2 regions of the Alteromonas sp. 4NH20-0104 genome follow, and region 1 is predicted to be linked to the other one. Evidence: predicted binding sites of a transcription regulator. Region 1 holds the regulator's gene; the other holds the start of a gene.
The links. Region 1 encodes FNR, which switches genes on or off when oxygen is low (the NO sensors DNR and NnrR bind a similar motif). Its sites were predicted from a motif close to TTGATCTAGATCAA; they were not measured.

Region 1 (8,048 bases):
TTCGCATAAAGCCCGTTTTAGGGGTTATCCGAATTCGTATTAAACCGGTTCCATAAAGTTCATCAGGAATGCAGTAATGGAAAAAACAGATACCAAACCCTGGTACAAATATTTTTGGCCGTGGTTTCTCATTGCCGTCCCTCTGTCCTCGTTTATCATGGCTTACTTTTTAGTAACCTTTGCCGCGAATACCGAGGACTCGCTGGTGGTAGATGATTACTATAAAGAAGGTAAAGCCATTAACGCCAGTATGGCGAAAGAGGAAGAAGCCCGTCGCCTGCGGATCATTACGGACTTATCAGTTAATGAAGGGCAGATTGCGCTGGAATTTCACAGCGGTATACCCAGTACCGGTAACGCCCTTAAATTAAACTTTTATCACGTCACCTTGCAGGAGAAAGACTTTTCGCTGCTGTTAACCCGCGACGCTAAAGGTATCTATCGTGGCTTTACAGAACAAGACACTACAGGTAAATGGCGGGTATCCCTGACCCCTGTGGACGAAAGCTGGAAAGTACAGCAGGAAATGACGTTACCCCGCGACAATAAGATACGTTTCATTCCCTAATGAATGTAACGGCCATCGAATGCTATCACTGCGGTCTGCCAGCTGAGCCAGACAGTCCTTATCATGCCAACATACTGGGCAAAGACCGCATTATGTGTTGCCCTGGTTGTGAGGCAGTGGCACAAGCCATTGTTGAAAATGGCCTTGAGGATTACTATCAGTTTCGTACCGAACCTGCAGCGCAGGGAGATACCGAGTTTCAGGCTACGCTGGGCAAACTGGCGATGTATGACGACCCTTCCCTGCAGGAAGACTTCGTTATTGATGAAGGTGGTCACAAGCAAATTCAGCTTACGGTAGAAGGGATCACTTGTGCTGCCTGCGGCTGGCTGATTGAAAAACAACTGGCCAAAGTAACCGGAATTAGTCAGGTTTCGGTAAACGTGTCTGAGCGCCGGGCTGCAGTAACCTGGGCAGATGACGTTATTCATTTAAGTGGCATATTAAAAGCGCTGAAAAAGATTGGCTATGCCGCCCTGCCTTTTCAACCGGATCAGCACGAAGCCTCCTATCAGAACGAACAGAAGCAGTTTCTTAAAAAACTCGGCCTGGCCGGGCTAATGACCATGCAGGTGATGATGTTGATGACCGGCCTGTATTTTGATTTGTTTGGCGCTATCGAAGCCGAAACCCGTCAGTACTTTTACTGGGTTGCGCTGGTGTTAACTACGCCGGTGGTATTTTATTCAGGAAGCACTTTCTATTTAGGCGCCATTAAAGCGTTCAGCGCCCGCACGGTGAATATGGATGTCCCGGTGACTATTGCGGTGTTTGGCACCTATATCGCCGGTATAAAATCGACTTTGCTGGAAACCGGTGATGTGTATTTTGAATCCATCTGCATGTTTATCTTTTTGCTGCTGTTAAGCCGCTACCTCGAACACCGCTCCCGTCACCGGGCAACGCAGATTTCAGCGAATATGATGCAGTACATCCCGGTTACCGCACATCGGTTAACCGACCAGGGTAACATTGAGCCCTGCCTGGCTAAACACCTCACCGTTGGGGATAAAGTGATAGTCAAAGCCGGCGAAACCATCCCCGTTGACGGGCGCATCCTCGACGGCGCTTCAGCCATTGATGAGTCGATGCTGACAGGTGAATTTGAGCCGGTGTTGAAAGCCAGCGGCTCCGCAGTTTTTGGTGGTACGGTCAATCAACAAAACACCCTCACCGTCGAAGTGCATCAGCAACTGAAATACGCGCTGGTAAACCAGATTATACGCTTGCAATCTACCGCGATGGCTAATAAACCTAAGGCGGCGCAAATGGCCGATTCCTTTTCGCGCTATTTTGTATTTGCAGTGCTGGCGATCAGTGCCCTTACCTTTGCTTATTGGTCTGTGCAGGGTAACGACGAAGCATTCTGGATTGCCATTGCGGTGCTGGTTGCTACCTGCCCTTGTGCGCTGGGGCTTGCCACGCCGTCGGCACTGACCTGTGCAATGGCCAGGCTCAATAAACAAGGTATCCTGCTCAAACGCGCCGATGCCCTCGAACAGCTCACCGGTATAGATACTATTGCCCTGGACAAAACCGGTACACTTACCGAAGGCAAATTCGGCATCGCCGACCGCTGGTTTGTTAGCCCGGAGCAAGCAGAGCAACTGTACCGGATAACTGCGAGTCTGGAATCCCGCTCGGAACACCCTATCAGCAAAGCGTTTATCAGTAACGAGCAGTTAAAGGTAAGTGATTTTGAGGTAACCGCCGGTGGCGGGATTCGCGGTACTATCAACGAACAACATTACCTGCTGGGCTCAGCAAGCTTTACCCAGACCGACCCCGCCTCGGTGCCAATTGCCGCTAATGTTTATCTGGTATCTGATGGTCGGTGTCTGGCAGCCTATGAAGTGACTGACAGCCTTAAAACCGATACGGGTGAAACCCTGGCCGGTTTAAATGCCTATCAACTCGTACTGTTAAGTGGTGATACCCAGCAAAACGTTGAAAGCCTGGCAGCTAAACTGCCGCTCGCCGTCGCCACCGGCGGCCTGACGCCAGAACAAAAATATCAGGCCGTGCAAGCGTTACAGGCACTAGGCCACAAAGTGATGATGTTGGGTGACGGTATCAACGATGCGCCGGTACTGGCCAGTGCTGATGTGTCGGTAGCTGTGGGTAACGCTACCGATATCGCCAGAAACGCCGCTGACGTAGTGTTACTGAGTGAGTCGCTGGCAACGGTGCCGGCATTACTGTCGATTGCCCAGAAAACCCGTCGCAAAATACGTCAGAACATTCTCTGGGCTCTCGGCTATAACCTGCTGATCCTGCCTTTTGCGGTATCCGGGCTATTGTTACCGTGGATGGCCGTGATCGGGATGTCATTAAGTAGTATCATAGTGGTTTCAAACTCGATCCGATTATTAAAGTAAGGCGGTAACGTGAGTATTATATATGTGCTGATCCCGTTGGCTATTATTCTGGTCGCGGTGGCCTTAGGTATCTTTTTCTGGGCCGTAAAATCCGATCAGTTTCAGGATCTTGAGCGTCAGGGCTACAGCATTTTGTTCGACGACGACTTACCCGAAGAAGAGCGTAAAAAAACCGCCAATCCCCAGGACAAGCCCCATAACGACAATGAGTGACTATGGTTTTATTTCTGCTTTTGTCGTGGGACTGGCCGGTTCACTGCATTGCGTTGGTATGTGCGGGGGCATTGCCGGGGCGTTACGTGCGGCAGTCCCCGGCGGAAAGCCGCCATTAGCCTATATATTGAGTTATAACCTCGGCCGGATTACCAGTTATGCCATTGCCGGGGCGATAACCGGTGTACTCGGTCAGGTTGCCCGTGCTTCGGTAAGCCATGGTCTGATGATATTTCAGTTGCTAAGCGCCCTTATGCTGATTGCCATGGGGTTATATTTAGCCCAGTGGTGGCGAGGCCTGGCTCGTCTGGAAAAGCTCGGCAGCGGCTTGTGGCAACGCATTCGTCCGTATTCCAAACGGTTTATTCCGTTTAAGTCCCCGGTGTCAGCTTTTCCTTATGGATTTATCTGGGGATGGCTCCCCTGCGGACTGGTGTATTCAACATTAACCTGGGCATTAGTCAGCGGTGATGGTTTATACGGAGCCGCCACTATGGCAGCCTTTGGGCTTGGCACTTTTCCCGCACTGATAGCGGTAAGCATTGGCGCTGGCTGGCTATTAAAGCTCCTACAACACCCAAAGACTAAGTCATTAGTCGCAATTTGCCTTATTATATATGCGATTTTCTTGATTTACCGCACCCTAAACGGTAATAATTGAGCGACGCCCACACGGAGACGTAATCTATGTCAAAAGGCTCAGAATTTTCTATTCATTGTCAGAGCTGTAGTTTCAGCCATTTGTGCCTGCCGGTTTCGTTAAATAAAACCGAACTCGATTCGCTGGATGATATTATCGAGCGCAAAAAGCCGCTGCATAAGCACGATAAACTGGTGAAAGCCGGTGATAAATTTAATTCGCTTTATGCAGTACGCGCTGGCTCATTTAAATCGTTCGTCAGTAGCAAGGACGGCGAAGAACAAATTATTGGTTTTCATTTTCCCGGTGACATTATCGGTTTCGATGCCCTGCGCGAAAACGCTCACCAAAGCTATACGCAAGCGCTGGAAACAGCCATGGTTTGCGAATTACCTTATGAAACGCTGGATAAAATGGCGGTACAGTTCCCTAAACTGCGTCATCAGATCATGAGTTTTATGAGTGCTGAAATTAAGCAGGATCACGACCTGATGATGTTGCTGAACAAACGCACTGCAGAAGAGCGACTGATCTATTTCCTGGCGCATCTGTCTAAACGGTTTGAAGACCGCGGATTTTCACCTCGTCAGTTTAACCTCAGTATGACCCGTAATGAGATTGGTAATTACCTGGGATTAACCGTTGAAACGATTTCCCGGCTGTTAACCCGTTTCCAGAAGGAAGGCATTATTAAGGTTGATGGCAAACTCATCACTATCATCGATTTCGAAGCGATGGACAATAAACTGCATAGTATGGATATACCTTCCACCACTGTCAGTTAATCGCTTCTCAGGCTGTTTTTCTCCGGTATTTATCTATAACTTGATCCCGAACAAGTCAGAAACTGGAGAAACAGCGACTCACGTCGTACACTCATAATGAGTACTTCGCACGGAGAGTCGTTATGATTGATTACACCAACATTCTGGCCGTTGTTGAACCTGAAAGGGAAAACCAACCCGCCATCTCCAGAGCCATTGAACTGGCTGAAAAAACCGGCGCGAAAATTACCGCCCTGATGACTATCTACGATTTCTCCTACGAGATGACCACGATGCTTTCTGGTGAGGAACGCGAGGCGATGCGTCAGGCAGTAGTCAATGAGAGAACCGCCTGGCTCAAAGAGCAACTGGCTGTCTATGGCCAGCCCATCGAAGCAACGGTTGAATGGAACAACCGCCCTTACGAGGCGATCATCAAATATGCCCTGGCCAGTCAGGCCGATATTGTGGTGAAAGCCACCCGCTCTCATGATGATTTGCGCTCGGTTATTTTTACTCCCACCGATTGGCATCTGGTGCGCAAGTGCCCTACTCCGGTTTTGCTGGTTAAAGAGCATGACTGGCCTCAGGATGGCAAGATTGTGGCAGCCGTTAATGTAGGGACGGAATACCGTGAGCATGCCCAGTTAAACGATCGGCTCACCACTATTGCACAGGATTACGCAAAGCTGCTCAGCGGCCATGTGCACCTGGCCAATTGTTATCCGGGCACACCACTTAATATTGCCATTGAAGTGCCGGAGTTCGATCCGGAGTCTTACAATGCCTCGGTGAAAAACCATCATCTGGAAGAGATGGAGAAGCACAGCAGCAAATACTGCATTCCATTGGACAACTGCCATGTTAAGGAAGGCCTGCCTGAAAAAGTGATCCCACAGGTGGCCAGCGAACTCGACGCCGAGCTGGTGATCATTGGCACCGTTGGTCGCGTTGGCATTTCTGCCGCGCTGATCGGAAATACTGCCGAGCATGTTATCGATGAACTCAATTGTGATGTACTGGCGGTTAAGCCCGAAGGCTTTGAAAGCCCGGTGAGCTAAAGCAAATTGGGCGTGGCAGTTTTACCGGCTGCCACGCTGAACTCTGACATTAATCAGGGATGCAGCCTCCTCTGGCTTCACGTATAATGGCGCCCATCGCAATATGGGTCTTTCTTTATCATGAGTTTAAACATCAACAACGCCGCACCGGCAACGCAAACCAAGCAAAAATACAGCTTTAATAAACTACAGAAGCGCTTGCGCCGTAATGTCGGTAAAGCCATCGACGACTTTGGCATGATTGAGGATGGCGATAAGGTTATGGTGTGCTTATCCGGTGGTAAAGACAGCTATACTATGCTGGACGTGCTGATGTATTTACAACGTATTGCGCCCATCAGCTTTGACATCGTGGCGGTCAATCTTGATCAGAAACAACCCGGTTTCCCTGAGCATATTCTCCCTGGGTATTTGCAAACGCTGGGCGTAGATTATCGGATTGTTGAGGAAGACACTTACTCAATAGTGAAAGACAAAATCCCGGAGGGCAAAACCACCTGCTCTCTTTGCTCACGGTTACGCCGCGGCATTTTGTACCGCACGGCTACAGAGCTGGGCGCCACCAAAATAGCTCTTGGCCATCACCGTGACGATATGCTCGAGACCCTGTTTCTAAACATGTTTCATGGTGGCAAGTTAAAATCCATGCCGCCGAAACTGGTCAGTGATGATGGCCGCCATGTGGTGATCCGCCCCCTGGCGTATTGCACTGAGCGGGATATTGAAAAATACGCTACAGCGGTTGAATTTCCGATTATTCCCTGTAACTTATGTGGTTCACAGGAAAATCTGCAGCGGCAGAACATCAAAATGATGTTACAGGACTGGAACAAGCGTTTCCCTGGCCGCATCGAGTCCATGTTCAGGGCTCTACAAAATGTGACGCCTTCTCATCTGGTTGATAAAAACCTTCATGACTTCAAAGCCATAAAAGCAACAGGCGAAGCGCAACCCGATGGTGACATTGCCTTTGATGCGCCCGAATTTGAATCAGCGAGTCGTTCTGACACTGCAGAATCCATTAATATCGTAAACTTGACGGAATAAGGTTGCTATGAAAATAGGCATCGCTCTGGGCTCAGGTGCAGCCCGCGGTTGGGCTCACATTGGTGTGATCCAGGCACTGGAAAAGCTGGGTGTTAAAATCGATGTGGTAGCGGGCTGTTCGATTGGGGCTTACGTAGGCGCCGCTTACGCCAGTGGCCGGCTCAATGAATTAAAAGATTGGGCATCCTCTCTTACCGAGTGGCAAACGCTGAGTTTAATGGGGATTGGGATCCGTCGCGGCGGTCTCGCCAGCGGTCAGAAAGTATTCGATAAACTCTCTGATGAATTTTGCGCAGCCACCTTTGAATCCATGGATAAACCCTTCGCCTGTGTTGCCACCGACTTGTATTCAGGTCGCGAAGTGGTTTTTAATAAAGGTGATGTGGGCAATTCTGTACAGGCATCCTGCGCAATCCCGGCACTATTTTCACCTATTGCTTACAACGATCGCTGGCTGGTAGACGGCGCCGTGGTCAATCCGGTGCCAGTAAACCTGTGCCGTCAACTGGGTGCAGACTTCGTTATTGCGGTAAACCTCAATGCTGATTTCAGGCCACTGCAAATTGCACGGGAAACCGCCAAGCACGAGGAAACTCAGGAAAAGAACGAGCACTTTTTTAAGAAAAGCCAGGATGTAGTGCGCCAGTGGTTCTCACCGGAGCCAAAGGACGACAGTAAGCATGCGCCAGGCATCTTAAGCGTAATGAGCAGTTCACTGGAAATTCTGCAGGCCCGGGTCACCCGGTCCCGCCTTGCCGGTGAGCCGCCTGACATTTTAATTGAGCCCACTCTTACCGATGTGGGGCTGATGGAATTTCATCGCTGTGCAGAATTGTGTGAAACCGGTGAACAGGTAGTTAAACGGCTCGCCGAGCAAATTCGCTATCAGTTGGTGCTCGATGAAGTACTGCCCGCGTCAGAGGTTGATACCGACGCACTGGAAGCGCCTAAAGCACCGGATGAAGAAAACGAAGAAGTGAATTAAGCATAAGAAAAGGGGCTCATAGCCCCTTTTTATTTTGCGTCACACGCTCACACTAGCTTTTGGCCAGTGCCGTAATTCGTAACGGGACCTGGGGTAATTTAAGCGATTTCCCCTGCTCCAGCCATTCGTTATCCAGCATTAGCATACCGTTGGTAATTGATGGCGCGCCGGGCACCGGTGCATCCAGTTCATCATCACTGAAACGGAATGTCAGTCCTTTAACCGATGGCATCATAAACGACAAAAAGCCGCCCATTTCGTTAAAGAAAGCTTCGTATTGTTGTTTGATGAAACCCAGTTCTTCGGCGCTGTACTCGGTTTTCAGGTGCTCTGCTGTGGTTTCGATTTGCACCGACATATCACATACATTTGCCGCATCCCCCAGATCAATC
Region 2 (8,048 bases), on a different contig from region 1:
CCATATAATCGAGCGTCAGGTTGGTCAGTACCCGCACGCCCAATTTCATGCCCGCATCATCCACGTAGAACTCCGGGGTGTGGTGGGCAGGCGAGTCTTCAACCGGCACATCCAGAGGTTTACCGCCCAGCCACATAAATAACCCCGGCACTTTTTCCTGATAAAAAGAAAAGTCTTCAGCACCGGTAACGGGTTTGGCAAGAATCGTATTTTGCTTGCCTGCCGTGCGTTCGACGGTAGGAAGCATTTGCGCGGTTAACGCCGGGTCGTTAAAGGTGATCGGGTAATTGTAATCGAGCGGTAAAGTCAGATCAGCCGTTGCTCCCATGCTGTCGGCAATCCCTTTTACCTTGCGAGCCATGGCTTCATAAACGTGTTCACGGGCGGCATGGTTAAGGGTGCGTATGGTCCCCACCAGCTCTACCTTATTAGGGATAATATTAGACCGGTTGCCACCGTGAATTGAGCCAATCGTGACCACCGCTGCATCATCGATAATTTTGAGTTCGCGGCTTACGATGGTTTGCAGCGACATAATCATTTGCGCAGCAGTGGTAATGGGATCCACACTTTTCCAGGGATACGCACCATGGGCCTGTTTGCCGTGGATAACAATTTTAAACGGATCGACCGCAGCCATAGTACCGCCGGGATTATAGCTGACAGTACCAATATCATTGTTGGCGCTGATATGCAGACCGAAGATCACGTCGACATCCGGGCTTTTTAACACCCCCTCCTGAACCATGACTTCCGCCCCGCCCTTCTCACCGGCTGGCGCGCCCTCTTCCGCTGGCTGGAAAATAAACTTCACTTTGCCATGCAGTTTGTCCTTCATGGAGGTCAGCACCGACGCAGCCCCCATCAGCATGGCCATATGGGTGTCGTGACCACAGGCATGCATTACCGGTACATCGTTCCCGTTGTATTCTCCTCGCTGGGTTGACCGCCAGGCCAGGTCATTTTCTTCAGGTACCGGCAGACCATCCATATCGGCTCGTAACGCCACCACCGGTCCCGGTCGCCCGCTGTCCAGAATGGCGACCACGCCCGTTTTAGCAACACCGGTTTGAACGTCCAGATCGAGCGTGCGCAGATACTTTGCAACATATTCAGCGGTATTAAATTCGCGATTGGATAACTCTGGATATTGATGCAAATGATGACGCCAGCTTATGACCTCACCTTCGATTTCATTGGCTAACCTGTCCACTTCATTGGACTGGGCAAACACGGACAGTGAAAAAAGAGGGACCAGGGCAGCAAGGACGACTCGACGCATAATATTATCCATATAATTACAATAACTTTACACTACCCCGTCTGCTCAGAAATCACAAAAAAAAACCGCTGTCAGACAGCGGTTTTTAGAACAATATAAACTAATGATTAACTTCTTTGGCGCTTCATCGCATCGAAGAACTCATCATTGGTCTTAGTCATGGAGAGTTTATTGATAAGAAATTCCATGGCATCAATCTCTGACATTTCATGGACAATCTTACGCAGGATCCACATTTTCTGCAGTTCATCCTGGCCGGTCAGCAATTCTTCACGACGGGTACCTGAACGGTTAAAGTCGATGGCCGGGAAGACCCGTTTTTCAGCAATCTTACGATTCAGGTGTAATTCCATATTACCGGTACCTTTAAACTCTTCGTAGATCACTTCATCCATCTTAGAGCCAGTATCGATAAGCGCTGTCGCAATAATGGTTAAGCTTCCGCCTTCCTCAACATTACGAGCAGCACCAAAGAACCGCTTAGGCTTATGCAAGGCGTTGGCATCCACACCACCAGTCAGAACCTTGCCTGACGACGGGATAACCGTGTTGTAAGCACGAGCCAGACGGGTAATGGAATCCAGCAGGATAACCACGTCTTTTTTATGCTCAACCAAACGTTTGGCTTTCTCGATGACCATTTCAGCCACTTGTACGTGACGACTGGCTGGCTCATCAAACGTTGAGGCAACCACTTCACCCCGCACCAGACGGTGCATCTCGGTAACTTCTTCAGGTCGCTCGTCTATCAGCAATACCATCAGTTCACATTCGGGATGATTCGCCGCGATGGACTGAGCAATATTCTGCAGCAGTAACGTTTTACCGGCTTTAGGCGGCGCCACAATAAGACCACGCTGACCGCGGCCAATGGGCGATGCCAGATCCAGCACCCGGGCAGTAATATCTTCAGATGAACCATTACCGCGTTCCATACGCAAACGTGAGTTAGCGTGCAGTGGGGTAAGGTTTTCAAAAAGGATTTTATTACGGGAGTTTTCTGGCTTATCGAAGTTAACTTCGCGAATCTTCAGCAGCGCGAAATAGCGCTCGCTGTCTTTCGGCGGGCGAATTTTCCCGGCGATTGTGTCACCCGTACGCAGGTTAAAGCGTCTGATCTGGCTGGGTGAAACATAAATATCATCTGGCCCCGCAAGGTAAGAAGAGTCAGCAGAGCGCAGGAAGCCGAAGCCGTCCTGGAGGATTTCCAGTACGCCATCGCCAAAAATGTCTTCGCCACTTTTTGCGTGGGATTTCAGAATCGAGAAAATAATGTCTTGTTTTCTCGCCCGGGCCATGTTTTCGAGGCCCATTTCTTCGGCAAGTGCGACCAATTCACTGATTGGCTTATTCTTAAGTTCCGTTAGATTCATACTGGTGGGTCTTTGTGCTTGAACGTCTTTTAGGGAAATTCGTTAATTAATAAGAATAGTGCTTGAGCCCGGAGGCGGGCTTGTAAGGATGCTAGGTAAGCCTAGACTCAGTAAAGGTAGCACCATATTTTACTATCGTCCAGACTAAATCCTGCAAATGTTAAAAAAAGATTGCGAAACACTGAACCTCATCGCTGTGTGCCTAAGCCGGCAGGGCTTGTGGCTGCTCAATGCATCTTAACAACATGGCCATGTCCGGCGAAAACCCGGCTACTGCCGGCACTTTCACTTTATAACCGCTGCCCGGCGCCACCAACAACGCTTCGCCTTGCTGAGAAAGCAGTGTATCGAGGGTAATTTCAGTATTGCCGGCGGGCGTCATCACTTCCAGCTTGTCATTCACGCTGAAGCGGTTTTTCACTTCTACATACCACCAGTCTTTATCGCCGTGAGTCACTTCACCAACTAATTGACGCGTGTCACTGGCGGAGTTACCCCGCGAATACTGCTGATAATCTTCATGGTTATGACGCTGCAGGAAGCCATCTGTGTAGCCGCGGTTGGCAAGATGTTCCAATTCCAGGAACCAATCGGCGTCAAAAGCCTCTCCCCGGCAGGCCGCATCAATGGCTTTACGATAAACTTGTGCGGTGCGCGCGCAGTAATAAAACGACTTGGTGCGTCCTTCAATTTTCAGCGAGTCCACGCCGATTCCGACAAGACGCTGAACATGCTGAATAGCGCGCAGGTCCCGCGAGTTCATAATATAGGTACCATGTTCATCTTCAAACGCCGGCATGGGCTCATCCGGGCGCTGTGGCTCGGTCAGTAAAAACGCCTGATCGGTTGGCGTTCCCCTACCCAGGGTTGGTTCAATGGCATCACGGGACGGAATAAACTGGCCTACGTCGTTATCACTGGCCGGTTCTGCGGTGTATTCCCAGCGGCAGGAGTTGGTACAGGCCCCCTGATTGGGGTCACGCTTGTTTATGTAGCCGGATAATAAGCAGCGCCCGGAATATGCCATACACAACGCACCGTGAACGAATACCTCCAGTTCAATGTCCGGACACTGCTGGCGAATTTCTTCTATTTCGTTCAGGCCCAATTCGCGGGACAGAATAACCCGCTTAATCCCCTGCTGTTGCCAGAATTTTACCGCTGCCCAGTTGACCGCATTGGCCTGCACTGACAGATGAATTGGTAAATCCGGGTAATGCTCCCGGGTTAGCATAATGATGCCCGGGTCAGACATGATCATGGCATCAGGTTGCAACGCGGCAACTGGCGCAAGATCCTTTACAAAGGTTTTCAGTTTACTGTTATGCGGCGCGATATTATTAACGATGTAAAACTGTTTGTGATGCGCGCTGGTGTAATCTCTGGCTTCCTGCAATTTCGCCAGGGTAAATTCGTTATTGCGCACTCGTAATGAATAACGGGGCTGACCGGCATAAACCGCATCGGCGCCATAATGAAGTGCGTATCTAAGGTTTTTCATCGACCCGGCGGGTGACAGTAATTCAGGTTTTTGCATGGCGTTAAAGTAACCGGTTTAAAATAGCGCCGAAGGTTAACCAGTCGACGCCCTGAAGATCTTAACCGAGATCAAAAAAAGCGTATTTCAGACCCAAAAAAACCGGCCTCAGCCGGTTTTTTCAGTCCGATAGTCAGCGTATCAGATGTTTTCGTTCAAAAACTCAGTCAGCTGTGCTTTTGACAGTGCACCTACTTTGGTAGCTGCAACATTACCGCCTTTAAACAGCAGCAACGTAGGGATACCACGGATACCGTATTTCGGCGGAGTTTCATTATTTTCATCGACATTCAGCTTGCCAACTGTTAACTTTCCTTCAAAGTCGGTTGCGACCTCTTCCAGAATAGGGGCAATCATTTTACACGGGCCACACCATTCAGCCCAGAAGTCAACCAGCACAGGACCTTCAGCATTGATAACATCTGCTTCGAACTTATCGTCAGTCAACTGGATAATTTTGTCGCTCATTCTTTTCTCCGTAATTGGTCTGTCGCTGAATTGTTCAGCTCTACCATAAGTGTTATATAGAAACTGTTTTTTAATGCAAGCACTGATAAGCTATAAGCTATGCAAACAACTCATTTAACCGAAACACATTTTTCCGATTTACCCATCAATGCCAAAGTCATTGATGCCTTAAATGCTGCAAATTATACGCATTGTACACCAATTCAGGCGCTAAGCTTACCTCCTTTATTAGAAGGTAATGACATAGCTGGCCAGGCCCAAACCGGAACCGGTAAAACCATGGCATTTCTGGTCGCAACTTTCCACCACATTTTAAGTCAGGATAAAAAACCTGATGGTGAGAAAGCCGGACCTAAAGCTATTATCATGGCGCCTACACGGGAACTTGCCGTACAAATTTACAATGATGCTGAACTGCTCAGTAAGCATACAGGGCTTTCACTTGCACTCATTTATGGGGGCGAAGGGTATCAAAGTCAACGCGAAACTTTGCAGGATGGGGTAGATATCGTTATTGGTACGACGGGCCGCATTCTTGACTATTACAAGCAAGGCGTGTTCACCCTGAAAGATATTCAGGTCGCCGTACTTGATGAAGCTGACCGTATGTTTGACCTTGGTTTCATTAAAGATATCCGCTTTTTATTCCGCCGTATGCCGCCCGCTACCGAACGTTTAAGCATGCTGTTTTCAGCGACCTTGAGCTATCGGGTTCAGGAGCTGGCCTACGAGCATATGGACAATCCGACCCATGTGCAGGTGGAAGCGCAACAGATGACTGCCAGCCGCGTTTCAGAAGAATTATTTTATCCGTCTGACGACGATAAAATAAAGCTACTGTTAACCCTGATGGAAGAAGAATGGCCGGAAAAAGCCATTGTTTTTGCCAACACCAAACATGGCTGTGAACGCGTTGCCGACTGGCTGGAAGCCGATGGGCACCGGGTCGGGCTGTTAAGCGGTGATGTACCACAGAAGAAACGCCTGGGTATTTTAGAAGACTTTACCGGTGGCAAACTGGATATTCTGGTTGCAACGGACGTTGCCGCCCGAGGCCTGCACATTGAAGCCGTTAGTCACGTATTCAACTATGATTTACCTGACGATCCGGAAGATTACGTGCACCGCATTGGTCGGACTGGCCGGGCGGGTAAAAGCGGTGTGGCAATCAGTTTCGCCTGTGAGAAATACGCGTTAAATTTACCCGGTATTGAGAGCTATATTCAGCACGCCATTCCGGTGACCGAGTATGTACAGGATGCCCTGCTCGATGACGTAAAAGCGCCTAAGCCGCGTCAACGCCGTCAGAATCGACGCCCGTCGACACGTCGTAATGGATCAGGCAAACGCCCACAGCATAAAAAGAGTTAATGTCGCAGTAAACGTTATGCAGCCACAAACCGATTTCGACGCCGAGACACTCGGCGAATACTATGCCGCCGTAGACCTCGGGTCGAACAGTTTTCATATGGTGGTAGTGCACGTTGCCAATGGCAGCGTTCAAATTATCGGTAAGATAAAGCAAAAGGTACGCCTAGCCGCTGGTCTGGACAAAGACATGGTCCTCAGTGAAGAGGCCATGCAACGAGGCTGGGATTGCCTGCAGACGTTTGCTGAACGATTACAGGACATACCGGCCTCTAACATTCGTGTAGTGGCTACGGCCACGTTACGCCTGGCGGTAAATGCTCAAAGCTTCATCGATAAAGCGGAAAAGATCCTGCAGCACCAGCTCGATGTTATTCCCGGCGAAGAAGAAGCCCGGCAGATTTACCTTGGCGTAGCCTATACCTCGGCAAATCAGGGGAACTCCCTGGTGATTGATATTGGCGGCGCCAGCACCGAGATCATTATCGGTAACGATATGCAGCCGATTCATATGGTCAGTCTCGACATGGGTTGCGTGACCTTTATGGAGCGTTACTTCCTGGATGGCGAGCTTTCCGAAGCTAACTTTGAGCGCGCAAAAGAAGCCGCCGATGCGCTTTTAGAGCCGGCCGTTGACGCATTTTTGTGTTTTGACTGGCAAAACTGTCTTGGCGCCTCCGGTACCCCGCAAGCGATTACCGAAATACTGGTAAAACAGGGGATCAGCGATGCCATTCGGATTGATTATCTTTACAACCTCAAACAGCAGTGTATTGACTGTGGCAATATCAAAGACCTGGTGATTGATGGCCTTGAGCCTAACCGGCAGCCCATTTTCCCCAGTGGCCTGACGATTCTGCTGGCGTTATTTGAGCGATTGAAAATCCGCACGATGAATATCTCCGGCGGCGCGCTCCGCGAGGGGCTGATTTACGGCATGCTGGATAATCTCAAGCATAATGATCGCCGTACCCAGACACTTAACACGGCCATCCGCCGCTATCACATTGATAAACCCCATGCGACCAACGTTAAGCAACTGGCTATCAATCTGTGTAAACAGCTTTGCCAGCAATCAACGTTCTGCCATCTGGACACCGAAACAGTTCTTGATGCTGCTGCCATGCTGCATGAGATTGGTTTACACATAGAATATAAAAAGCACCACGAGCATGGTGCCTATATTCTCAACTACATCGATTTACCCGGTTATACCCGTTTGCAACGCGCGGCTATCAGAGACCTCGTTGGCACACACCGCCAGGCTATTGATTTAAAGCCCTTTGCGCTTTATCACGAAGACGTAAAGCCTATGCTGGAGGGTTTATTGCGCATCCTGCGTATCGCTGTGGTGGTCTGCCTGCGCCGTCATCAGCAGCATATTCCGGCTATTGAGCTTAAAGCAGATGGGCTGGACTGGACGCTGACCTTTCCGGAAAAATGGCTGAAACAACACCCGCTGATCAACGCTGAACTGGTTAATGAAGCCTGGTTACAGCATAAAGCAGGCTGGCACCTTACCTGTCAGTAGGGCCAGCCGTTAAGATCAGCGATTTTTAAGCAAGCGCGCAGCTTCCGGTGCAAAATAGGTTAAAATGCCATCGGCACCGGCACGTTTGAAAGCCAGCAACGACTCCATAATAACCTGTTCACGATTTAGCCAGCCATTCTCAAATGCCGCAACATGCATGGCGTATTCCCCGCTGACCTGATAAGCAAAGGTCGGTACCGCCAGTTCGGATTTACAACGCCGGACAATATCAAGATAAGGCATACCCGGTTTAACCATCACCATGTCAGCGCCTTCCTCTAAATCGAGGGCAATCTCAGCCATTGCTTCATCGCTGTTGGCCGGATCCATCTGGTAGGTTTTCTTGTCGCCGCCTTTAATATTCGCGGCTGAACCGACTGCATCGCGAAAGGGACCGTAGTAGGCAGAGGCATATTTAGCCGAGTAGGCCATGATACAGGTATGCACAAAACCGGCTTCTTCCAGTGCATCGCGAATGGCGCCGATACG

Region 2: trhP (prephenate-dependent tRNA uridine(34) hydroxylase TrhP) is a predicted target of FNR. The motif match lies at 4,254-4,267, and genes of this name have one in related genera.

The regions. Positions count from the first base shown of each region.
Region 1 covers NZ_BAAJLP010000036.1:21,011-29,058, reverse strand. Annotated here, with positions in the region: gene AC27IB_RS20445 (FixH family protein) at 77-568, shown strand; gene AC27IB_RS20440 (heavy metal translocating P-type ATPase) at 568-2,946, shown strand; gene ccoS (cbb3-type cytochrome oxidase assembly protein CcoS) at 2,956-3,159, shown strand; gene AC27IB_RS20430 (sulfite exporter TauE/SafE family protein) at 3,152-3,820, shown strand; gene fnr (fumarate/nitrate reduction transcriptional regulator Fnr) at 3,847-4,584, shown strand; gene uspE (universal stress protein UspE) at 4,707-5,624, shown strand; gene ttcA (tRNA 2-thiocytidine(32) synthetase TtcA) at 5,745-6,671, shown strand; gene rssA (patatin-like phospholipase RssA) at 6,679-7,656, shown strand; gene AC27IB_RS20405 (DUF2987 domain-containing protein) at 7,709-8,048, opposite strand, start outside.
Region 2 covers NZ_BAAJLP010000024.1:25,237-33,284, reverse strand. Annotated here, with positions in the region: gene AC27IB_RS16415 (amidohydrolase) at 1-1,282, opposite strand, end outside; gene rho (transcription termination factor Rho) at 1,390-2,655, opposite strand; gene trhP (prephenate-dependent tRNA uridine(34) hydroxylase TrhP) at 2,858-4,192, opposite strand; gene trxA (thioredoxin TrxA) at 4,334-4,660, opposite strand; gene rhlB (ATP-dependent RNA helicase RhlB) at 4,760-6,031, shown strand; gene AC27IB_RS16390 (Ppx/GppA phosphatase family protein) at 6,048-7,559, shown strand; gene hemB (porphobilinogen synthase) at 7,575-8,048, opposite strand, start outside.